Regions from separate parts of the Staphylococcus sp. SUC_1.2 genome, predicted to be linked through region 3. Evidence: riboswitches for the same ligand, from Rfam matches in the RefSeq annotation. Region 3 holds a riboswitch; each other region holds the start of a gene.
What was found. Region 3 has a riboswitch for thiamine pyrophosphate ahead of NR218_RS01535 (thiamine phosphate synthase). Riboswitches for the same ligand answer to the same signal wherever they lie in the genome.
Positions count from the first base shown of each region.

Region 1: another riboswitch for thiamine pyrophosphate. It lies ahead of tenA (thiaminase II); the one in region 3 lies ahead of NR218_RS01535 (thiamine phosphate synthase).
Region 2: another riboswitch for thiamine pyrophosphate. It lies ahead of NR218_RS06630 (ECF transporter S component); the one in region 3 lies ahead of NR218_RS01535 (thiamine phosphate synthase).
Region 4: another riboswitch for thiamine pyrophosphate. It lies ahead of NR218_RS04210 (3-oxoacyl-ACP reductase); the one in region 3 lies ahead of NR218_RS01535 (thiamine phosphate synthase).

Region 1 is NZ_JANJPM010000012.1:11,487-17,597, reverse strand. It holds gene NR218_RS05665 (DUF1146 family protein) at 1-161, shown strand, start outside; gene murA (UDP-N-acetylglucosamine 1-carboxyvinyltransferase) at 268-1,533, shown strand; gene fabZ (3-hydroxyacyl-ACP dehydratase FabZ) at 1,561-1,998, shown strand; gene NR218_RS05650 (YwpF-like family protein) at 2,048-2,488, opposite strand; gene NR218_RS05645 (single-stranded DNA-binding protein) at 2,682-3,077, shown strand; gene NR218_RS05640 (transglycosylase family protein) at 3,481-4,227, shown strand; TPP riboswitch at 4,440-4,542, shown strand; gene tenA (thiaminase II) at 4,619-5,308, shown strand; gene thiD (bifunctional hydroxymethylpyrimidine kinase/phosphomethylpyrimidine kinase) at 5,301-6,111, shown strand, end outside.
Region 2 is NZ_JANJPM010000015.1:14,387-20,497, reverse strand. It holds gene purD (phosphoribosylamine--glycine ligase) at 1-486, shown strand, start outside; gene NR218_RS06640 (energy-coupling factor transporter transmembrane component T family protein) at 532-1,335, opposite strand; gene NR218_RS06635 (ABC transporter ATP-binding protein) at 1,328-2,731, opposite strand; gene NR218_RS06630 (ECF transporter S component) at 2,744-3,319, opposite strand; TPP riboswitch at 3,412-3,513, opposite strand; gene graF (glycopeptide resistance-associated protein GraF) at 3,778-3,897, opposite strand; gene auxA (lipoteichoic acid stability factor AuxA) at 4,050-5,345, shown strand; gene NR218_RS06615 (class I SAM-dependent rRNA methyltransferase) at 5,499-6,111, shown strand, end outside.
Region 3 is NZ_JANJPM010000002.1:113,308-119,418, forward strand. It holds gene NR218_RS01520 (FUSC family protein) at 1-153, opposite strand, end outside; gene NR218_RS01525 (HNH endonuclease) at 215-1,345, opposite strand; gene NR218_RS01530 (putative quinol monooxygenase) at 1,453-1,737, opposite strand; TPP riboswitch at 1,975-2,084, shown strand; gene NR218_RS01535 (thiamine phosphate synthase) at 2,152-2,742, shown strand; gene thiO (glycine oxidase ThiO) at 2,735-3,850, shown strand; gene thiS (sulfur carrier protein ThiS) at 3,834-4,034, shown strand; gene NR218_RS01550 (thiazole synthase) at 4,036-4,803, shown strand; gene NR218_RS01555 (ThiF family adenylyltransferase) at 4,803-5,801, shown strand; gene NR218_RS01560 (DedA family protein) at 5,919-6,111, shown strand, end outside.
Region 4 is NZ_JANJPM010000008.1:28,357-34,467, forward strand. It holds gene NR218_RS04195 (FtsX-like permease family protein) at 1-579, shown strand, start outside; gene NR218_RS04200 (DUF4064 domain-containing protein) at 672-1,436, shown strand; gene NR218_RS04205 (LLM class flavin-dependent oxidoreductase) at 1,554-2,846, opposite strand; gene NR218_RS04210 (3-oxoacyl-ACP reductase) at 2,910-3,659, opposite strand; TPP riboswitch at 3,783-3,884, opposite strand; gene NR218_RS04215 (solute:sodium symporter family transporter) at 4,161-5,753, shown strand; gene NR218_RS04220 (5,10-methylene-tetrahydrofolate dehydrogenase) at 5,844-6,111, shown strand, end outside.

The sequences.
Region 1 (6,111 bases), on a different contig from region 3:
GGGCATTACATTCTCTCAGATTAGATCAATTTTTTAAAAAAGGATATTCAACACAACTACAAGTGTGTATGATTTTCTTAGCAATTTTAATGGGTACTGCAGTAAGTAACTTTATCGTGGATTTATTACAGTATTCTACACAAATTAAATATTTATTTTAAAAAATGAATTTCTACTAATTAACTAAAAATGTAGATATACTAATTAAATAAGTAATTCAAAATGGGAAATGTTATAAGAAATAGGAGTTTAATGTGGAGGATTAATATGGATAAGATAATTATAAATGGAGGCAATCGCCTTACTGGTGAAGTTCAAGTAGAAGGAGCTAAAAATGCTGTATTACCTGTCCTTACAGCATCGTTATTAGCGTCTGAAGGACAAAGTAAATTAACCAATGTGCCAGATTTAAGTGATGTTGTTACTATCAATAATGTTTTATCTACTTTAAATGCTAAAGTGGATTATGATAAAGAAAACAGATCAGTTACAGTTGATGCTTCTGCTACACTAAATGAAGAAGCGCCTTATGAATATGTGAGTAAAATGAGAGCAAGTGTGTTAGTAATGGGACCTTTATTAGCACGTTTAGGTCATGCAATCGTTGCATTACCAGGTGGCTGTGCAATTGGTGCTCGTCCAATTGAACAACATATCAAAGGTTTTGAAGCCTTAGGTGCAGAAATTCATTTAGAAAACGGAAATATATACGCAAGCACTAAAGAGGGATTGAAAGGTGCAAATATTCATCTAGATTTTCCAAGTGTAGGTGCAACTCAAAATATTATAATGGGTGCTTCTTTAGCACAAGGAAAAACAGTTATCGAAAATGTAGCTAAAGAACCTGAAATTGTAGATTTAGCTAATTATATCAATGAAATGGGTGGTAACGTTGTTGGTGCTGGTACAGATACCATTACTATCCATGGTGTTGAAAAATTAACGGGCGTTGAACATGCAATTATACCTGATCGTATTGAAGCAGGTACACTTATTATCGCAGCAGCAATTACAAGAGGAGATGTTTTTGTAAAAGGTGCTGTTAAAGAACATATGACAAGTTTAATTTATAAATTAGAAGAAATGGGAGTTAACCTCGATTTTAATGAGGAAGGTGTACATGTTACTACAAATGGTGAACTTCAACCTGTAGATATTAAAACACTGCCTCATCCAGGTTTCCCTACAGATATGCAATCACAAATGATGGCATTATTATTAACAGCTGAAGGCCATAAAGTGGTAACTGAAACAGTATTTGAAAATAGATTTATGCATGTTGCAGAATTTAGAAGAATGAATGCTAATATTAATGTAGAAGGTAGAAGTGCTAAAATAGAAGGTAAAAGTCAACTACAAGGTGCTCAAGTAAAAGCTACGGATTTAAGAGCAGCCGCAGCTCTTATTTTGGCTGGTTTAGTGGCAGAAGGTACAACTCAAGTGACAGAACTTAAACACTTAGATCGTGGTTATGTTAATTTCCATGAGAAGTTAAAATCACTTGGTGCAGATATCAAAAGAGTCGATGACTAATTTTTAAATAGATTTGAGGTAATAGTTATGGAAACAATTTTTGATTATAATGAAATAAAAAAAATCATTCCTCATAGACAACCTTTTTTACTTATTGATCGTATTGTTGAATATGAAGAAGGAAAGCGTTGTGTAGGTTTAAAACAAGTTTCAGGAAACGAACCGTTTTTCCAAGGACATTTTCCTGATTATGCAGTTATGCCTGGTGTTCTCATTACAGAAGCTTTGGCACAAACTGGAGCGGTAGCTATGTTAAATAGTGAAGAAAATAAAGGTAAAATTGCATTATTTGCTGGGATTGATAAATGTAGATTTAAAAAACAAGTGACACCTGGTGATACTTTAATGTTAGAAGTTGAAATTACAAAAATTAAAGGTCCTATTGGAAAAGGTACAGCAAAAGCTACTGTTGATGGACAACTTGCTTGTAGTTGTGAACTTACTTTTGCTATTCAAGATGCGTAATTAAAATAAGAGTAGTAGCGAAATCATTCATTTCGTTACTACTCTATTTTTATCTTTCAAATTTTTCTTCTTTTAATTTCGGTTTAGATTGCATCATTCTGTTAAATGTAATTTTTAATTCTTCTCCAGATAATCCTTCATCAATAAGTTGTTCTAATAGTGTTTCTGCGTATACCTGACGGTGTGTATAAATATGACACTCGAAAATAATTGATATTTTCCTTTCAAATAGAGAGATATGTTTTATTGTTGCATCAAACAATGCTGGATCGTTAGAAGGTCTAGTAATCACTACTCTGATATCTAATACTGTTTGTGATTCATAAAATTTTTGCATGATATCATAATGTGTATCTGAAATTACAATTTCTAGGAGCCAACCTGTACCACTATTTTCTTTATTTATAATAACACCATCATAAAGTTCAAATTCTGAAATCCTGTTATCATCGCTTACTATTTGGAATCGAACTGCTTTAAAAGTCTTCATAACATGTCTCCCATACTCTTAAACATTTTTAAATTATATGATTATTGTTTTTTTGTTAAATAAGTCGTCTCATATCTTAATATTTTTCTTAAATATATCAGATATTAATACTAAAAAGGGAAGAAATCTAAAAAAATAGCTTTTTGACGTTATATTCAATTCTATTTAATATAACGATATAAGGAGGTGACACATGTTAAATAAGATAGTAATCGTTGGTCGTATGACTAAAGATGCAAAAATTTATGATAATGAGGAGGTGAAAATCGCAACGTTTAGTGTGGCTACTGAACGCAATTATAAAGATGAAAATGATGAAATAGCGTGTGATTATATATTTTGTAAAGCATTTGGTAAGATGGCTAGCAACATTGAAAAATATACTTCTCAAGGATCTTTAGTAGGTATTACTGGCCAAATGCGTTCTCGTAAATATGAAAAGGAAAAACAAACTCACTTTGTCACAGAATTATATGTTGAAACAATTAAATTTATGTCCCCTAAATTAAATAATGAAAAACTCTCAGATAGCTCACTAAATACAGACACTTATTCATTTGATAATCTCGAATTAATGAATATAAAATAAAACTCTCTATTTTTAATACTCCAAACCTTTCCAATTAATATAAAATAAGTCTTTCAATTATACTCAAATATACTCAAGAGGTCGGTATAAATATTCCGACCTCTTTAACTATGTATAAGACATTAGATACAACTCATTCATTGAATGATAAAAAAGACAGTGTATTTTTCTGAAATATTACAAAGTAATTACAGTTGGTTCTTTTATTATATATCTAATAAACACTGCCATTAAAGTGTTTATAGTATATATATAAGAAAAATTATTTACAAATCTATGTAATTTTAATGTAAAATAAGTATATTTTTTTTATTTCACTGTAACCTGCTAAGCTTTTTTAGATGTTAGAGTAGTATCCGTAAAATATTTAAGAAAACAAATGACTTAGGAGGATTATACTATTATGAAAAAGACAATTATTGCATCTTCATTAGCAGTAGGCTTAGGATTAGTAGCAGGAAACGTAAGTCATGCTGATGCAAGTGAAAATCAAATTAATAAAGAAAAATTAGCTCAATTAGCGGAATCTAACGATCAATCATTAAATCAACATCCTATTCAAGAAGGAGCTTATAATTACCAATTTAATTTAAATGGTAAAACTTATCATTTTTGGTCAGATGGAACATATTTTAAATGGGAATATTATCCATCAAACGGTTCAACTGTAAATAGTGCTAATCAAAATGTAGCTTCAACTCAATCAGCACAAAATGTATCTTTCCAAAATAATAATTATAATCATATAAATCAATCAGCTTCAACTTCAAATGTAAGTCAACACTATGCAAATGAAGCTCAAACACAACAAGCACCAAAAACAACACAAACTAAACAAGCAACTCAAACACAACAAGCACCTGCTAATGCAACTACAAATCAACCTAAACAATCAACAAGTGGTTCATCTGTAAATGTAAATAGTCATTTACAACAAATCGCTCAACGCGAATCAGGTGGAGATATTCATGCCATCAACCCTTCTTCTGGTGCAGCAGGTAAATATCAATTCTTACAATCTACTTGGGATTCAGTAGCACCAGCACAATATAAAGGTGTATCACCAGCACAAGCACCTGAAAGTGTTCAAGATGCTGCGGCAGTAAAACTTTATAATACTGCAGGTCCATCTCAATGGGTTACAGCGTAAAACTTAATAAATAATTTACTAGTGCCTGAGACAATATGAGTTGTCTTAGGCATTTTTATATATATTGATAGTAATGACTGAATTTAGAAAGATTTCTGTACTATTCTTTATTTATTATATTTATAATAATAGTTGTATGAATTAAACTTATTTCAATGAATATCTTTTTTATTTGAATTATAACAATGGTTTTGTTATGGTTAAATTAAACTAAAGACTACTAGGGGAGCCATGGAACATGGCTGAGATGAAGCATTCAGACCCTTATAACCTGATTTGGTTAATGCCAACGTAGGAAAGTAGTAATACATATTCATTCATTCTATTTTTTTGAATATTGACTACATTTCTACGTTGAAATGTAGTTTTTTTATTTAAGGAGGAATAGTTAATGAGTTTTTCAGATGAATTAAAGCAAGCGTCAAAGCCAATTATTGAAGAGATTTATAATGATGGTTTTATTCAAGATTTATTAAAGGGAAAATTATCAAAACAAGCAGTACGCCAATACTTACGTGCTGATGCTTCTTATTTAAAAGAATTTACTAATTTATATGCTTTACTTATTCCTAAAGCACCTACTATGAAAGAAGTGAAATTCTTAGTAGAGCAAATTGAATTTATGTTAGACGGCGAAGTAGAAGCCCATGAAATTTTAGCGGACTATATTAATGAACCTTATGAAGAAATTGTAAAAGAAAAAGTGTGGCCACCTAGTGGAGATCATTACATTAAACATATGTATTATCATGCTTATACACACGAAAATGCTGCATACACTATAGCTGCAATGGCACCATGTCCTTACGTATATGAAGTGGTTGCTAAATGGGGATTAGAAGATTCAAATCTTAATAGAGATGCACTTACTGCTAAGTGGTTTGATTTTTATAGCACTGAAATGGCACCTTTAATTGAAGTATTTGACCGTTTGTTAAATGAACTTACAGAACATTGTACCGAACAGGAAAAAAGAGAAATTAAAGAAGCATTTTTACAAAGTACTGTACATGAACGTCACTTCTTTAATATGGCATACATTGATGAAGAATGGGATTTTGGAGGAGCAAATCATGAATAAACCTAAGATTGCGTTAACAATTGCTGGTACTGACCCTTCTGGTGGCGCAGGAGTTATGGCAGATTTAAAATCATTCCATGCTTGTGGCGTATATGGAATGGCTGCTATTACAAGTATTGTGGCTCAAAATACTAAAGGAGTTCAACATATCCATAATCTAGAAACTAGTTGGGTTAAAGAACAATTAGATAGCGTATTTGATGATGAATTACCTCACGCAATTAAGACTGGAATGATTGCTACACATGAAACGATGGAACTGATTCAAACGTATTTAAAAAATCATAGCAATATTCCCTATGTTATCGATCCAGTTATGCTAGCAAAAAGTGGTGATTCCTTAATGGATGATGAAACAAAAAAACATCTTCAGAAAACGCTCTTACCATTAGCGGATGTCGTTACTCCTAACATTCCAGAAGCTGAAGAAATTACTGGCTTGAAAATTGATACTGAAGATAATATTCGTAAAGCAGGTCATATATTTATAAATGAAATAGGAAGTAAAGGTGTAGTAATTAAAGGCGGTCATTCTGCTGATTTAAATAATGCTAAAGACTTTTTATTTACTAAAGATGATGTCTATACTTTTGAAGAGAAGCGATTTAATACGCCACATACTCATGGTACAGGTTGCACATTTTCAGCTGTTATCACAGCCGAACTAGCTAAAGGTAAAACAATTTATGAAGCTGTAAAAAAAGCTAAAAAATTTATTTCATTAAGTATTGAACATACACCTGAAATCGGTCAAGGACGCGGCCCGGTAAACCATTTTGCTTATATGAAGAAAGTAGGTTTAG
Region 2 (6,111 bases), on a different contig from region 3:
AGAGCGTTAAAAGAAGAGGGTTATGACTATTTTGGTTTACTTTATATAGGTGCAATTTTAACTAAGGAAGGTCCTAAAGTTATTGAATTTAATGCACGATTTGGTGATCCAGAAGCGCAAGTATTGTTAAGTCGTCTAGAAAGTGACTTGATGGCACAAATCGTTGCTCTAGACCGTAAAGAACCTATTCGTTTTCAATGGATTAACGATTATGTGGTAGGAGTAATGCTTGCTTCGAAAGGCTATCCTGGGTCATATGATAAAGGTGCAGAGGTTTCAGGCTTTGAATTAAATAACCATTATTTCGTTAGTGGTTTGAAAAAAGAAAATGATACATTTCTTACATCTGGCGGACGAGTTGTATTAGCCATTGGAAAAGGAAAAACTATTCAACAAGCACAAAAAGATGCTTATGGAAATGTAGAAAAAATTAAGAGTGATCAACTATTTTATCGTAAAGATATTGGAAATAAAGCACTCAAATAAACTAAAAAGGACGTATCTCTATATAATGAGAGTACGTCCTTTCTATTATAATTGTGATTTTCTAACGTCTGTAATGCCAGTAATTGGGAAAAATTGAGCAAAATAATAAGATATAATTAAAATGGCTATAATACAAACGATAAATATTAAGTCTCTATAAGAAAATGGTGTTTTGTAATAATAAGTCCGAGGACCGTCTTTAAAGCCTTTGGATTCCATTGCTACAGATAATTGATATGCACGTCTTATATTTTGACTTAACACTGGAATGAGTAAATGTTTTAAGTGTTTAAGACCTCTATAATTTGATGCGTCAATCATTTGGTAACGCATTTTTAAAGAACGTCTTAATTGAATAAATGATGTAAAAATAAGTGGTACCATACGAATAGCAGCCATAAATGCATAGGCGATTTTAGGTTTTACTTTTAAATGTTGCATTAAACTATAGAAAATCATTACAATTTGCGATGTTAATGCAATTAACACACCAAACATTGAAACAGTAATTGTTCTTAAAGATAAGTGAAGACCTCTTACAATGCTCTCAGTACTAATATGAATAATTCCCCATTCAAATAACATATGTGTACCATCACCATATAAAATCATGAATAATGATGATAGCAAGGCAAAGAGAATGGTTGCTGATAAAAATGCAGCAATGACTTTAAAAGCTGTACCATTAAAAGATAATAAAAATATAAACATTAATAAAGTAATATAAATCATGTAATCAAAATTATGCACAAAAATGATAAAAATAAATAATAAAACTCCAAGAATTAATTTCGTAATAATATTTACATCATCTACAAGTGTATGACGCTTTTTCCAACGTTCAAACATTTGATTCACCTGCCATTTCTAAAAGCTTATGATTTTCTACGACAAGTCGACGTGTTGGATAACGATGAATAATTTCAGGGTCATGCGTCACCATTACGATAGTTTGTCCTTGTTTTACACGTTCTTCAAATAGCTTAATCAATTGAAATGTATTATGACTATCAAGTCCAAATGTTGGCTCATCTAGTAAAACAATTTCAGCTTTTGAACTTAAAGCAGTTGCTACGCTTAATCGACGTTTTTGACCTGTAGATATTTCAAAAGGATGATGATGTTTAACTTTTTCTAAATGTAAAAGTTTCAAAAGATGCTCAGTTTCTTCTTTCGATTTTGCTTTATCAAGATGATTATAATGAATATTAATTTCGTCATAAACTGAATTTGTAATAAATTGAAGTTCAGGATTTTGGTATACAAGATACATATTTTGAGCAGCATCTTTAATTTTCTTCAGTAATCGCTTCTCATAAAACATTGTACCGTTGTATTTCACTAATTGCATCATAGATTCGAGTAAAGTAGTTTTACCAGCTCCATTTTTTCCAGTAATTGTAATCCATTCTCCAGGATGAATATTTAGTTCTGAAACTTCAAATAGTGTATTTTTACTACGAATTATTTGTCCGTTTTGAAATTTAAAAAGTGTATTGGAATATTGGGGAGTTAAATCTTTTCGAATAGGTGCATAATCCCAAGCATGAGGATGCCATACGCCAAATTCAGTGAGTAACGATTCACAATGTTTGAGTATGTATTCAGGTGTATTATCAGCTATAATTTCTCCATCATAGTTCATTAATATGACTCGATCTACATGATGCCAAATATGTTCCACTTTATGTTCTACAATTAATACCGTTTGATCAGTCCATAAGTGAATTAATCGTTGCCATAAGTCAGCAGTTGCTTGTACATCTAACATAGCTGTAGGTTCATCTAAAAAGAGTGTATCAGCTTTCTGTAAAATCGTTTCAACGATAGCAAGCTTTTGTTTCATACCACCACTTAAATTATTTACGAAAGTTGAATTATCCACATCTAAATCTACAGACGCAAGTGCTTTTTTAATTTGTTCATCCATGTCTTCTCTTGGCACTTTTTGATTTTCTAAGACGAAAGCTAATTCTTCGTAAACTTTTGGCATACAAAATTGTGTATCTGGGTCTTGAAAAATAACCCCCGAATTAGGATCAATGTCTAGTTCATCATATTTCATCGGTAATTCTATAAGATTAGGAACAATGCCACTAAGGACATTAAGCAATGTGCTTTTACCAGATCCTGAAGGACCTAGTAAAAGCACTTTTTCTTTATCTTTAATTTCTATATTTAGATTATCGAAAATTTTTCGATCACCATTTGGATATTTTAGACGTAAATTTTTGACTTTTAACACAATCATTTCCCCTTATAAGTTGTCGTAATCTTTTTGAGAGGCAGGACGGAATAATTTAGTTACTCCAGTTTGATCTAAGGCTTTTACAATTAAATAAGAGAGTATACCAGACAGTACAATACCACTAATAGCACGGAAAATGATGAAAAGTAGTAAGTTCCAACCCGCAACTTCGTTTAGATAGCCGTAAAAATAATCTACAGGGAAAGATACTAATGCTGTTACTAAACCAGCTAACATTGCTACCATTAAAGAACGTGATTTGTATTTAAAGATAGCAAACACAACTTCACATGCTAGACCTTGTAAAATGGCATATACTATAGTAGGAATATCAAATTTCCCCATAACAATAGTTTCACCTGCACCAGCAGCAAATTCAGCAATTAATGCAATACCTGGTTTAGGAATAATTAAGTAAGCCACAATAGCAGCCATAAACCAAATACCGTATGTAAGTTGCTCTAGATGTATACCAGCTACTTGAGCTAAATTATATGGCAACCACCATAAGTTATAAATGATTGCAAAAATAACAGCAATCAGCACCGTAACTAGAATTTCTGAAAGTTTTAAACCTTTAGACATAAAATAGTTCCTCCTAAAAAAACGCACAACCCTTCGTAGAAAAGTTGTGCGTAAATTTAAATAAAAATGCTATTGATTATTAAAAACATGATTTATTTAAGTTAACACTTTCCTACGCTAGTTTTTAACTAGATCAGGTTCAAAGGGTTTGAGGTTAAGCCTCATCTCAGTGCTATACACCCCTAGTGCATTTATATTTTATTTATTTTAAATGTATGACTTTTAATAGTAGATGTCAAGATGCTTTTAATCTATATTTAATTAAAAATAAATTATAATTAAACAGTTTACATATTTAACAATTAAAATGTAATTAGTTCTAAAAATAATGAAAGAAAGTAGGATAGATTTATTTCCAACTCAGCCATCGATAGCCAATATATTAAAAATACCTGAGACAGCTTGTATGTCTCAGGCTTATTCATTAAATATTCTTAATGATGACATAAATAAGAAAATTAGTCTAATGTATTTTGAACATCTTGTTTAGTTTGTTCAATATCATCAGTTTTTTCTTCTTTTTGTTCTTTTAATTTTTCTTCATATTCTTTTGCTTTTTTTGCATCTTCATGTGTCATAGGACAACTCTCCTTTTTCATAGATTACTTTACAAAATTAATATACCCAATTAATAAAAGAATAAACTTCATCTCAGTCTAGAGAAGTATTTTATTTTTTATTAAAGACAAGAATAGAAAGTTCATATATAATTAATTTTGAGGTGAACTGTATGTCTTTTCTTAAGAAACACGCCGAGATTATCTATAGTTACTTGATCGGTATCGTTTCACTCTTCACAGGTCTCATTATCTTAATCAATTTGCCTTTAATCCATAAACTAAAAGATAAAGATAAAATTGATTTAAAAATACATAATATATGGGACTTTCTTAATGCATTTTTTAGTGAAATAATTAGAGTGATGAGTAGATTCATAGGCAACTTTCCAGTTGTAAGTGCAGTCATAATTATTCTATTTGGTATTCTAGTCATATTGATTGGATATACGTTATTTAGAACAACCAAATACGATTACGACATCTCAATTTTCTTTTTAGTTATTGGTATTTTATACTTCCTCATTACAATTACATTGATGACTCAAGTATATGGTTTTTGGGCAATTATATTCATTATTCCATTTGTGATTCATACAGGATATATTGTTTATAAAGATGAATTGTATCAAGAAAATAGAAAAGTTCATTATTTATGGATTATTATTTCATATGGAATAAGTTACTTGATTACTCAACTGTCATTGTATGGCAAAATCGATGCAAATGAGATTGAGCCTATTGATATTTTAAGTGTAAATACATTCTTCATCATTATGTGGTTATTAGCTCAAGCGGCAATTTGGAATTTCTTATTCTTACGCCGTGCGTTACCTTTAACAAAAGAAGAATTAGGGGAAGAAGAGCCTGAATTATCAAGAACTCAAAAAGGAAACGTTTCGACTCAATCAAAAGTTCATTTTAAACAACTTCAAGATAAAACATCAGAATATGCACGTAAGACAAGAAGAAGTGTAGATTTAGATAAAATTAGATCTAAACGCGATAAATTTAAAAGTAAATTTAAAAATATCGTAGATATAGAAGAAGATGATATTCCTAAGTGGATGAGACGTCCTAAATGGATTAAACCAGCATATGTGGAAATTTTCTGTGGTTTTATCTTATTCTTATTTACATTTATAGAATTTAATAATAGAAATGCTCTATTTGTATCTGGAGAATGGGAATTATCACAAACTCAATACGTGATTGAATGGATTACACTGTTAATATTACTCTTTATTATTATCATTTACATTGCGACGACATTTACTCATTTTTTAAGAGGCAAATTTTACTATTTACAGTTGTTTATGATTAGTATTCTATTCTTCAAATTGCTTACTGAATTTATTAATATAATGATTCATGGTCTATTACTTTCAATATTTATTACACCTACATTAATTATTATGTTAATACCTGTAATTATAGCATTTTCGTTGCAATTAAAAGAAAAACCATAATCTGAGTAAGGGAGTGGAACAGAATTCATTTTTGAATTCAGTGTTCCACTTCTTTTTTTAATTTAATATTTAGGTGAAGAATTTTAAATTTGTTAAAATAGTAGAGTAGATTACAATAGATTCGTTACAAAAATTAAAATAGGAGAAATTAAAATGAAAATAGCAACTTTAAATAAAGGCAAAGAAACTAAATATTTAAATCAATATCCTTTAGTTGAAGAAGAAGATATTTTTCAACACGATCATTTAAAAGAAGGTGACTTGTTTAATATAGTTACTGAAAATAACCAATATATTGCAACAGCTTATGTAGGACGTCAACATAAAGGATTAGGATGGGTAATCACATATAGCCAAGAAGAAGATATCAATATTACTTTCTTTGAAAATTTATTTAAAAAAGCGCTAGAAGAAAGAGAGTATTACTATAATATAGAAGGAACTAATGCTTTTAGACTATTTAACGCTGAGGGAGATGGCGTTGGAGGTTTAACTATTGATAATTACAATGGACATCTACTTATTCAATGGTATTCAAAAGGAATTTACAAGTTTCGTTATATAATTATTGAAGCAATAAAAAAAGTATTTAAATTTGAATCAGTTTTTGAAAAAATGCGCTTTAAAGATACGGAGTATACAGGAGGACATGTACTTGGAGAAACTCCGGAATTTCCAATAGTTATTGAAGAAAATTTTACATTTTACAATGTTGATTTAAACGATGGATTAATGACAGGAATATTTTTAGATCAAAAAGAAGTTC
Region 3 (6,111 bases):
AGTTCCGGTTGCTACAAGTAGACCAAAACTAAAATGTCCTAGTAAATACCCTATCAATGTTGGGATAATCATTAATAATCCTTGGCGTATACCTTTCCATAGATTAATTTTAGGCTTATCAAACCTTATTAATGAAGCAATCACATGTCCCACTACTATCTTTCCTTTCATTTTTCAAACATATTAACAGCGACATTAAATAAAAAGTTATTTATTAGATATAATTTTTTTCGATAAACTTTTTTCTATGTTCTTTCATATATTTTTCTTTTTTTTCATTCAATTTAATTCCAATATTTTCATTTATATTTAATTTTTTATAATCTTCTTTCCTTATATTTTCTGAAATCATAATCTTACCATTTATATCAAATGAAATGTAATGTCTATCAAATAATTTATCATGAGTTTCACAAAGTAGTAGAGTATTATTCAAATCTCCTCTGATTTGATTTCCCAATTCATAAAAATCTTTGTATTCTTTAACTTTACTCCAAGGAATTATATGTGAGGCTATTAGTAAGAAAGGGTAATCTATTCCACAAATTTCACATTTTCTTCTTTGATATAATAGGTTTTTCCGAATATTGTCTTGACCAATTCTAACTTTACTATCTCTAATTATTTCTGAAGTTTTCACATAATTATTCAAAAATAAATTTAAATATTTAGTATGTAAAGAAGATGTTTCAATTTTCAATTTAAATTGAGTTGTGTCTTCTGCAAAGTTCTTAAAATTATTCGGTGCATTATAAAAATTTTGAGAATCTCTTAATAAATCTTCTATAAAATTTCTTGTACTTATTTCTGAATTATCTATAGTAAACAAAAATTGATAATTACTGATGTTATTATTTCTCTTAATTTGGCACACTTCTTCATATTTTAAATTTTTTACATATGGAAAGGCTAATCCTTTATAAATATAATTACGTCCTTGATTTCCAATTTTTTCAAAATAAAAAACTGGAAATGGGTTTATATCTTCTTCTAATTTCCCATATACTAAATCAAATAAATATTTAAGATTTTTATTTCCTCTTTTTTTAGTATCAATAGCATCCTTATTAGAATCTTTTTGATCTCCATAATAAGTAAGTATTGAAGTATCATCATTATAATTATTTGGATATATATCCGAATTACTACTATTAGAAATAATCACAATATAAGCAATATTTCCGTCTTTAGAAATTTTAGTTCGAATTCCCCCAGCATTTCCAACATTAAATAATTTTTTAAAAGGGTCATCTCCAACATTACCTTTAATTCCACCTTTATATACACCATTTGGTACTAAAGGCGCATTCTCTAATTCTGAAAACTCAAAAATTCCATTTTCTATTAATAAATAGCTCCCCTAAATTATAGAAAATTAAATTTTCTAGTTGCTCTAATTCTAAGGAAGCTATTAATTTTCTCAAATCCATTTAAATTTTTAATTATTAGTTATTATTTTGTTTCTGCTACATTAATGACAGGTTCTTCAGCGACATATTTTCCAATATTTTCACTAAATGCTTTGAAATGATCTGAATGGTTATGTGCTTGAACCGCTTCTTGATCTTTATAATTTTCAACAACAACGAATGTGTTGCGTTCTGCTACATCTTCATAATGTGAATAAAATGTATTTCCTGGTTCTTGACGTGAACTTTGAACTAATTTATTCATTAAATCTAAATAGTCATTACGCACATCTTCTTTGATTTTAAGCTTTGCATTAATAATAATCATATAATCACCTTCCAAATATAATTATAACGTTTTACCCGTCTGTTATAAAAAGAAAACGATAGTAAGAAGAGGGGTAGCATGTATTTTCAATTCAATGTTATGTAAAACGTGGTTTCTTGATTAAAAAGTATATTACTATAAATCTAATTTATTTTTGTATTTGAACTCTATTAAAAAAGGTTGTAGAATAAAAATAAAGCAAAAATGCTGATGTTTATTTTAAACACAACTGAATAAACGATCCACTGGAAGTGCCTTTGTTTAAGGCTGAGAGTAAAGAACGAACTTTATAATTCCTGGAACCTGATCCAGTTTGTACTGGCGTAGGAAAGTGGCGACTAGAATATCGTAAAGTTAAGCAAAACGCTATTTCCCTACTGCAGGGAAATAGCGTTTTTTGTTTACTAAGGAGTGGTGTTCATTTTTATAGCGATAACGAAATATAAAGATTTAACCAATGATGATTTACAACATTTTCTTGATATCTCGGATGGAATAGATGGGTTATTGTTTCGTACTCCCATGTCTTCAAGTGACTTGTCTTCATTTTTAAAATCACTTATAGAAAAAGGATTTCCTAAATCAAAAATCATTATTCATAGTGATGTACATTTACTTGAACAACTTCACCTCTCTCATATTCATTTTCGAGAAATGGATGAAGATGCATTTAGCTATAAATCCATACATCCAGAGATTGAAGTGAGTATGTCTACACATTCAATTGAATCTGTTAAAGCAGCTTATGAACACGATCTTGATTATGTTTTTTTTGGACACATTTTTAAGACACCTTCAAAACCTAATCAATTGCCTCGATCAAAAGCAGAGATTCAACGTGTGTTAGAGATTCCTATTCCAATTTATGCCATTGGAGGTATCACTGAAAAAACGATTCCTCAATTACCTCGTGGTTTTAAAGGAATTTGTGCGATTTCTTTTTTTATGAACGCATCTTTACAACAAATTGAACTGTTGCGAAAGGAGTGGTTGAAAGATGCATGATGTTTTAATCATAGGTTCGGGCGTGATTGGCATGTCTATTGCGCGACAATTAAGCCAATCTCACCTTGACATTGCACTTATCGATCGTGACGTGCCAGGTAAACACGCATCATATAAAGCAGGTGGTATGTTAGGTGCTCAAAATGAATTTACTAAAGATACTGATTTATTTAGACTTGCTCTTGAATCACGAAGTCTCTTTCCACAATTATGTCAAGATTTAGAAGATGAGACAGGTATTGATATTCAGTTTCAAAATTCAGGATTAATTAAAGTGGCTAATCGTCCTGAAGATGTTGAAAGTTTAGAAAAACAGTATCAATTTTTAAGCGGTTTAGATTCTAGCGTCATTGTTCTTTCAGATGAGGAACTTACTGATTTAACGAATGGTACAGTAACATCAAGTGAAATGGCTATTTACATTCCACAAGATGGACAAATTAATGCCAATCACTACACTAAAGCTTTATTTACATCTTTAAAGCAACGTCAAATTAAGCGATATTTTAATACAGAGGTACAATCTGTTCATCGCCAAAATGGGTACTACGATGTTGAAACGTCACAAGGCACATTACAAGCTAAGAAAGTCATTGTGGCAGCGGGCGCATGGACATCTAAATTATTAAATCAATACTCATTACCTAGAGATGTAGTCGGTGTAAAAGGTGAAGTCTTACTGATTGAAAATGATCATTTGGATTTAAAAGAAACCGTATTTATGACCAATGGCTGTTACATCGTACCAAAATATCCAAATCGTTTCTTAATTGGTGCCACAAGCGAGTTTGATAACTATTCAGTTGGTAATACAGACGATGGTATCTCTTGGTTACACCACTTTGCAAATGAACGTATACCAGAACTCGCACACGGCAAAGTCATTAAACAATGGTCTGGTGTCCGTCCATATACTGAAGGAGAAATACCGATAATGGACCGTATTGATGAAGATTTATATGTGATTTCTGGTCATTATCGTAACGGTATTTTACTTTCGCCTATTATTGGTCGTGATATCGCCAATTGGATACTCACCGGTGTTAAACCGCGTCGATATGAATCATTTAGTGCTTCAAGGAGGTTAAATCATGAAGTGTATCATTAATGGGGACACATTCAATTTTGATTCAGAACAATCTATTACATCTGTACTTGAATCTCTTGAATTAGATCCTAAACGTGTCATTGTCGAACATAATAAAACTTTAATTAAACAAGAAGACTACGATCAACATACAGTACGTGAAGATGATCGATTAGAATTATTAGAATTTGTTGGAGGCGGATAAAATGTTTAACATTGGACCATTAGAAATTAAATCTCGTTTATTATTAGGTACAGGAAAATTTGAAGATGAAGCTACGCAAACAAAAGCGATTGAAGCAGCAGAAGCGAATGTGCTGACTTTTGCTGTAAGACGTATGAATTTATATGATAAAAACTTACCTAATCCATTAGCAAATATTAATCTTAAAGACTTTATTACTTTTCCAAATACAGCCGGCGCTAAAACTGCTGAAGAAGCGATTCGTATCGCTGAAATTGCAAAACATGCTGGCGTATGTGACATGATTAAAGTCGAAGTGATTGGTGACGATGAAACATTGTTACCTGATCCATTTGAAACATATGAAGCATGTAAAGTGTTATTAGAAAAAGGTTATATCGTATGTCCTTACATTTCTAATGATGTCGTATTAGCGAAACGTTTAGAAGAATTAGGTGTTCATGCTGTCATGCCACTTGCTTCTCCAATTGGTACTGGACGTGGTATTAATAACCAACTTAATTTAAGTTACATTATTAAAAATTCAAATGTTCCCGTTATTGTGGATGCTGGTATTGGTTCACCAAAAGATGCGTGTCATGCGATGGAATTAGGCGCTGATGCTATTCTTTTAAACACTGCAGTTTCAGGTGCAAAAGACCCTGTTAAAATGGCTGAAGCAATGAAACTTGGTATTCATGCAGGTCGTCTCTCATATGAATCAGGACGTATTCCAGTAAAATATACAGCCCAAGCATCAAGCCCTACTGAAGGTTTAGGATTCTTATAATGCAACGCTATAACCGTCAATTGCGTTACCATGCATTTGGAGAGGATGGCCAAACTGCCCTCTCCAATGCAACCATTTTAATACTTGGTGCAGGCGCGTTAGGAAGTCACGTTGCGGAGCTTTTAGCACGTATGGGTGCACATCATTTAGCCATTGTCGATATGGATATCGTTGAATTATCTAATTTACATCGCCAAGCACTCTATACTGAAGATGATGCTCATCATATGGTCCCTAAAGTTCACGCAGTTAAACAAAAGATTGAACACATTAATTCAAATGTAAATGTTCAAACTTATTATCAAGAAATTGACTCTACAACTATTGAGGATATTTTAAAAGCCGTCAATCCTGATATTGTCATTGATGGTATGGATCATTTCAAAATTCGTTATCTTATTAATGAAGCCTGTCACAAACATCATATTCCGTGGGTGTATGGTGCTGCTGTAGGCAGTAAAGGTACCGTTTACGGCATTGATTTCAAAGGACCTTGTTTGAAATGTTTATTAAAACAAATTCCAACCAGTGCAGAGAGTTGTGCTATTAACGGCGTATTACCACCTGTGATTACACAAGTAGCAAGCTATGAGGTCACAGAAGCGATTCGTTATTTATCTGGTCATGGATTTTCTCATAAGTTAATTACTCTTGATGCATTTAACATTGATTATAAAGCAATGAATATCGATGTTTTAAAAGATGCTGAATGTGACGTATGTGGTAAAGCTCATTACGAATTATTAGAAACGAAACAACAACAGAAGATTGAAAGCTTATGTGGAAAAACCTATTTATTTAGATATCAACCTACTGCTTTTGACTATGCTGAACATTTCCCAGGTGATATTGTAAAATCAACCTCATTTGCAAAACTAATTAAAGACGGTAATTATGAAATCACCTTATTCAAAGATGGTAGAATGAATGTTTATGGCGTTGAAGATGATAATGAAGCAGAACAATTGTATCATCAATATTTAAAGGCCTTAAAATAAGTTGTACAATCCATATAATGTTATAACAAGCAATTCATAGTAAATTCCTATATAATGAATTTACTATGAATTTTTTATTCGAGTAATGTTTAATAACGGAGAATTTTTAATTTTATAATGGAACAAATTATTACCAATTTTATAGGCCAATGGGGCTATGCAGCCATTTTTATTCTTATTTTATTAGAAAATGTCTTACCTGTTGTTCCTTCTGAAATTATATTAACATTTGCAGGTTTAATGTCAGTTAAATCAGGTCTTTCAATTTTAGTTTTATTTATTATTTCAACAATCGCTTCATTTATTGGTT
Region 4 (6,111 bases), on a different contig from region 3:
ACTCATAATGTAAATCAACAACGTCAATTGATTCATTATTATCAAACAACAGCAGATATTAACTCATACATTGCTTTTAATCTTAAAACAAAAGATACACAATCCATAGACCATATTGAGTCTCAATTAATGAAACAATATGATATTCAAATTGATAAAAAAGATGAATTAAATAAGGAAATGTTTGATATTTATGGTGGTCTCATTTTTGTTGGAACTATTGTTTCTTTAGTCTTAATGATTGGCACATTTACGATGATGTATTATAAGAATATTGCTGAGGGATATGAAGATCGAAAAAACTATCGAATTATGCGTCAAGTAGGTTTAGAAGAAGAACGAATTAAATCTGTTATTAATGACCAAGTAGTTATTATTTTTACTTTACCTATTATAATATCTATGATACATGTACTATGTGCTTCTAAAATGATTTATACTTTGCTTGGTATTTTAGATGTTAATGATATAAAATTATTTTTAACAACTTATATCGGTGTCTTAGTGTTTGTAATGATAATCTATGCTTTGATGTATGTAATGACGTCTCGTGTATATTATCGTCTCATTCATCGTTGATATATTAGTAAAAAGAAATCCTCATTCTTATATATAAATGAGTGTAAGACTTTAGGCAGTAGGGTATAAGGATAAAAAAAGGAGGCGGAATAATGGTAAAACAATATGATGATACAACAAATAGAAATAGTAACAATAACATTAAACGTACAGGGGAACACGTTCTTACTTGGATAGGTGTTGCGATTCAAGCATTAGTTGCAATTATGTTTTTAATGATTAAACCCTTTATTGGTAATGCTGATTTTAAAGAACAAATTATTAATGAAACACAAAAACAAGGCAATGAGGTTTCTATAACAGAAATAAATAATGGTATGGATGCATTAGGTGGTTTATTTAATTTCTTTACATGGGGCGCGTTCATCCCATTAATTCTTGCAATTATTGGCGGTATTTTAATTAATAAAAAACCTAAACTTGCAGGTATCTTATTAATTATTGCAGGTATTTTAGCGATTGCTACAAACTGGATTAGTTTAATTTTATGGTTAATTGCTGGTATTATGTTACTTGTTCGTAAACCTAAGCATGACATGTATGGCAATGGCGGTTATAATGATCATTACAGAAGAGACCATCATGATGTAAATGCAAATAATAATGCATTCATTTTGAATGAAGAAGAAGAAAGACAACAACAACGTTATATTAAAGATCATTATTCAAATAAAAATCAAGCAGCGGACAATAATAATGAAAGATACCACGATACACACGTAAATGATTCAAATGATGACGACTATCGTGATCAACGTTATTCAAATCATAAAACGAATAAACGAAGTAATGATTTTATTCAAGATGAAGCAAGAAAGCTTCAAGAAGAAAAAGATAACGATCCATACAAATATTAATAATATGATATATAAAAGCGATGGTATTCCTAAGTTAATACCATCGCTTTTTACGTTAATTTCTACAATTTCTACTATATGGTTTGGATAAAATATATTAGATAAATGATTTTAATATTAAATTAAATCTAAGTGTTCTCTTAGTGTAGAACCTTTATACTGATGTCGATATAAGCCACGACGTTGTAATTCAGGTACAATGAGTGTAACCACGTCGTCTAAACTATCTGGTAAAGAAGGTGGCATTAAGTTAAATCCATCTGCAACACCCGCATTAAACCAGCGTTCCATTTCATCTACAATTTCTTTTGGCGTACCTATGAGTGTCAGATGTCCACCCCCCGCATTAAGGTAACTTAGCAGTTCTCTGACAGTAGGTTGCTTATCTTGAATAATTTCTAAGATGGTTTCATATCGACCGACGGGACCGTTAAACTCTTCTAAAGAAGGTAGTTTAGGCACAGGAGCATCTAATTCCCACTGACTACAGTCTTGTTGAATGAAAAAACTGAGTTGCTTTAAAGCGGCTTTGATAGGAAGTCGTTGATCAAGTTTTGCTTTCTTTTTCAATGCTTCTTCATGTGTATGACCTACATAAGTGACTAGTCCAGGAAAGACTTTAATATAACGCTTGTGGTCATGTTGTGCCATTTCACTATCTAAGCGCTCGCGATAACGTTTTGCTTGCTTCATATTCCAAGAAACAGAATATACTGCATCTGCATATTTTGTAGCTAATGCAATACCTTGTTTAGATGCACCTGCTTGCATCGCCACAGGTTTTCCTTGAATGCTACTTGGTGTTGTTAATGGTCCATGAACTTGAAAATATTTGCCATTGTGGTGAAGCGGTTTGATATTGCGATTTATCATTGTATGATGATGCCGATTTGGTTTGAAATCTTCAGTATGCCAAGAATCAAACAATCCATTCATGACTTGAGCAAACTCTTCTGCTTTCTTATAGCGTTCATCATGATTGGGTAGATGGTCCATGCTGTGATTTTGAGCTTCGGCATCTGTCATGGAAGTGACTAAATTCCATCCCACTCGTCCACCACTAATATGATCTAAACTAAGTAACTGACGTGCTGCAGTGAATGGATTAGAAAATGTACTTGAAATGGTAGGAACTAATCCAACATGTTGTGTGACTTGAGATATAGCAGTTAAGTTAATCAGTGGATCAAACCAAAAACTTGGCATAGAAGTATAGCTAGGGATAAAAGACTGATTATCTGCGAAAAAGACTACATCTAACAACCCTTTTTCAGATAACTGAGCTAATTCTTGATAGTATTGAATATCACCGATACGTTCAATACTTGAATTGGGAAGTTGCCAAGCAGCTTGATGATGACCACATCCATAGATTAATACACCGAGATGAAGTTGATGTTGATGAGTCAATTTAATTTCTCACTCCAATGTTCATTTTATTTCTATTCTAAGATAAGGAAGACCAGTTATATATTAATTCATGGTTAAACCACCATCGACAGTAATATTTTGACCAGTCATACCATCTGCTGCTTCGCTACTTAAATAAGCAACCATATTAGCAACATCTTGTGGGGTAGTCACTTTACGTAATGGCGTAGTCTGTGCAATTAAATCAAAAACGTCTGGTGTAGTGACGGCACTAGCATCAGTTGTTTTAAGCAATCCTCCTGACACTACATTAGCAGTAATACCATATTGCCCTAATTCGGCTGCAATATTACGTGTGAACCCAATCAACCCAGCTTTAGCTGTTGTGTATTCATGATATGGTACAACAGGATGTTGATATAAGTTTGTGCCAATACTTACAATGGTGCCAGAACCACGCTCTATAAATTGTGGAATGACACTTTGAGTAACATTAAAAGCGCCTTTTAGTGTACCATCAATTTGTTGTTGGTAGTCTTCCCATGATAAGTCTTTAAATGCCTTTTGCGCATTTGGATCAAATTTAAAATTAACTAATGCATTATTGACAACAATGTCAATTTTTCCAAAATGATGTGTTGCCTCATTAACTAAACGATCGACTTCGTCACGTTGTGTGACATCTGCTTGTAAAGCAATGGCATTTTCACCAATCTCATGTGCTAATTGTTCAGCTGCTTCACGACTTTGATTGTAATTAATGATAACTTCAAATCCTTGTTTAGCTAATGTTTTTGCAATGACCGCACCTAAACCACGGCTACTTCCAGTTACTAATACTGTTCTCGTCATAAATATCGTGCCTCCATTTACTTCATTTACAGCAAAAAAATATGCAACCTTCACATTAGGAAAGTTGCATTAAAATAGATATATCATTATTGAGAACAGTTTGACACATCTCAACAGGTTATCTTATTTTATACGACACTTTCCTACGCTAGTATAAGCTAGTTCAGGTTCAAAGGGTTTGAGGTTACACCTCATCTCAGTTTTAAAACACCCCTAGTGCATATGATTTAACTATAGTTTCACTTTATGACTTCTATTATGAGAAGTCAAGCGCTTCCATATAATATTCAACAACATAAAAAATATCATCAAATTTAAAGATAATATTTTATATAATTTATTTATATAATAAATTTAAATATGATAATTGAAAATTAGATATTCTGTGTTTAAAATAAATAAGGCACAAGACATGTACATCATAGAATAGATTAGTTATCCAACGTTAAATGAAAGTTTAACGTTTTTTTATTTTAAAAAATAAGGAGATCGACATTTATTATGAATTGGTTAGCAATTATTTTATTTTTAGCCGTTGTTATTGGAGTCAGCCTTTATGCATTTTGGCGTTCAAGGAAAATAAAGACTGATAGTGCAGGTGGCTATTTTATGGGAGGCAATAGTTTAACAGGATTTACGATTGCCTCAACAATTATTATGACCAATCTATCTACAGAACAAATTGTAGGACAGAATGGTCAAAGTTATGGCAAGGGTATGGAAGTTATGGCTTGGGAAGTCACAGCTGCTGTAGCCGTTGTCTTACTTGCATGGATATTCTTACCCAAATATTTAAGGTACGGTGTGGATACCATTTCTGAATTACTTGAAATGCGTTATGGTACCTTTACTAAACGCTTCGTTTCTATATTGTTTATTTTTACTTATGTTGTGTCATTTTTACCCGTTGTCTTGTATTCTGGTTCATTAATTTTTAATAAAATGTTTAATATTGGGAAATACTTAGGAGTAAGTGATGCAACAGCAACAATTATTATTGCATTTGTCATTGGTGCAGTAGGTGTTATCTATTTATTCATTGGTGGTTTATCACTGAGTGCATTTAGTGATTCAATCTATGGTGTCGGATTAATTATAGGTGGTTTGATTATTACAATTTTAGGTTTACATCATTTAGGTGATGGGAATTTTGTAAAAGGATTCGACCATATGGTCCAACGTACGCCTGAAAAACTAAACGCTTTTGGGGCCATTGATTCAGATGTTGTTCCATGGCCAACGTTATTCTTTGGTATGTTTTTTAATAATTTATTCTTTTGGTGTGCGAACCAAATGATTGTACAAAAAGCATTAGCTGGTAAGAATTTAAAAGAAGCACAAAAAGGTGCGATATATTTAAGTTTATTTAAAGTATTTGGTCCTATTTTTACGGTGATTCCTGGTGTTATTGCATATAATTATTTCAATGGGGGTATAACATCTAATGATAATGCTTATCCTGCATTGATTCAGGCGATTTTACCTGATTGGGGCTATGGTCTATTCGGAGCAGTTATTTTTGGAGCCATATTAAGTTCATTTGTTGGATCATTAAACAGTACAACAACACTCTTTACTTTAGACTTTTATAAACCTATTTTTGGTAAGCGTGCTTCAGATCAACATATTGCACGTGTCGGTCATATCGCGACAGTTGTGATTGGCATTATTGTAGTAGGTATATCTCCACTTATTGCCCTTTTCCCAAGTGGATTATATGCGATTGTGCAACAGTTCAATGGTGTATATAGTATGCCAGTACTTGCATTGGTCTTAGTTGCATTTTATTCTAAGCATACATCTAAACTAGGCGCTAAAGTAGCTTTAGTTACACACATTGTGTTATATGCTGCAATTAGTTTTATGGTGCCACAATTAAATTATCTATATACTTTTAGTTTTATGTTCTTTATTGATTTAGCTATTATACTTGTCTTTAATAAATTTAAACCTTCCAATACGTTTGACTTAAATACTAATAAAGCTAAAGTGGATCTGACACCTTGGAAATATCGATATATTACAGGCGGTATTGTTCTAGGTTTAGTAGTACTTGCTTACATTATCTTTTCACCACTTGTACTTGCTAAATAATTATTTATAAATAGGTGTACGTTTGAAAAGAGTAGACTTTTTCGACGTACACCTTACTTTATATATTTATAAAGAAAGGAGGATAACACAATGCACAAAATCGGTTTGATACCTTCACCGGGTGTATCTCATAAACACGTAGAAGCTGTTATTCCAGATGTAAAAGAACAGCTGAATCAACGTGTGAATGATCAACAAGAATGGGTATTTCAGCTCCACGTTGATTTAATGATTGGCTCAGCTGAAGATGTACATGAAAGTATTGATAAAGCGGCAAAAATGAAAGAGAAACATGATTGGGATTTTGTTGTATGTATTACAGATTTACCAAGTATTTCTGGAAATAAAGTAGTGATTA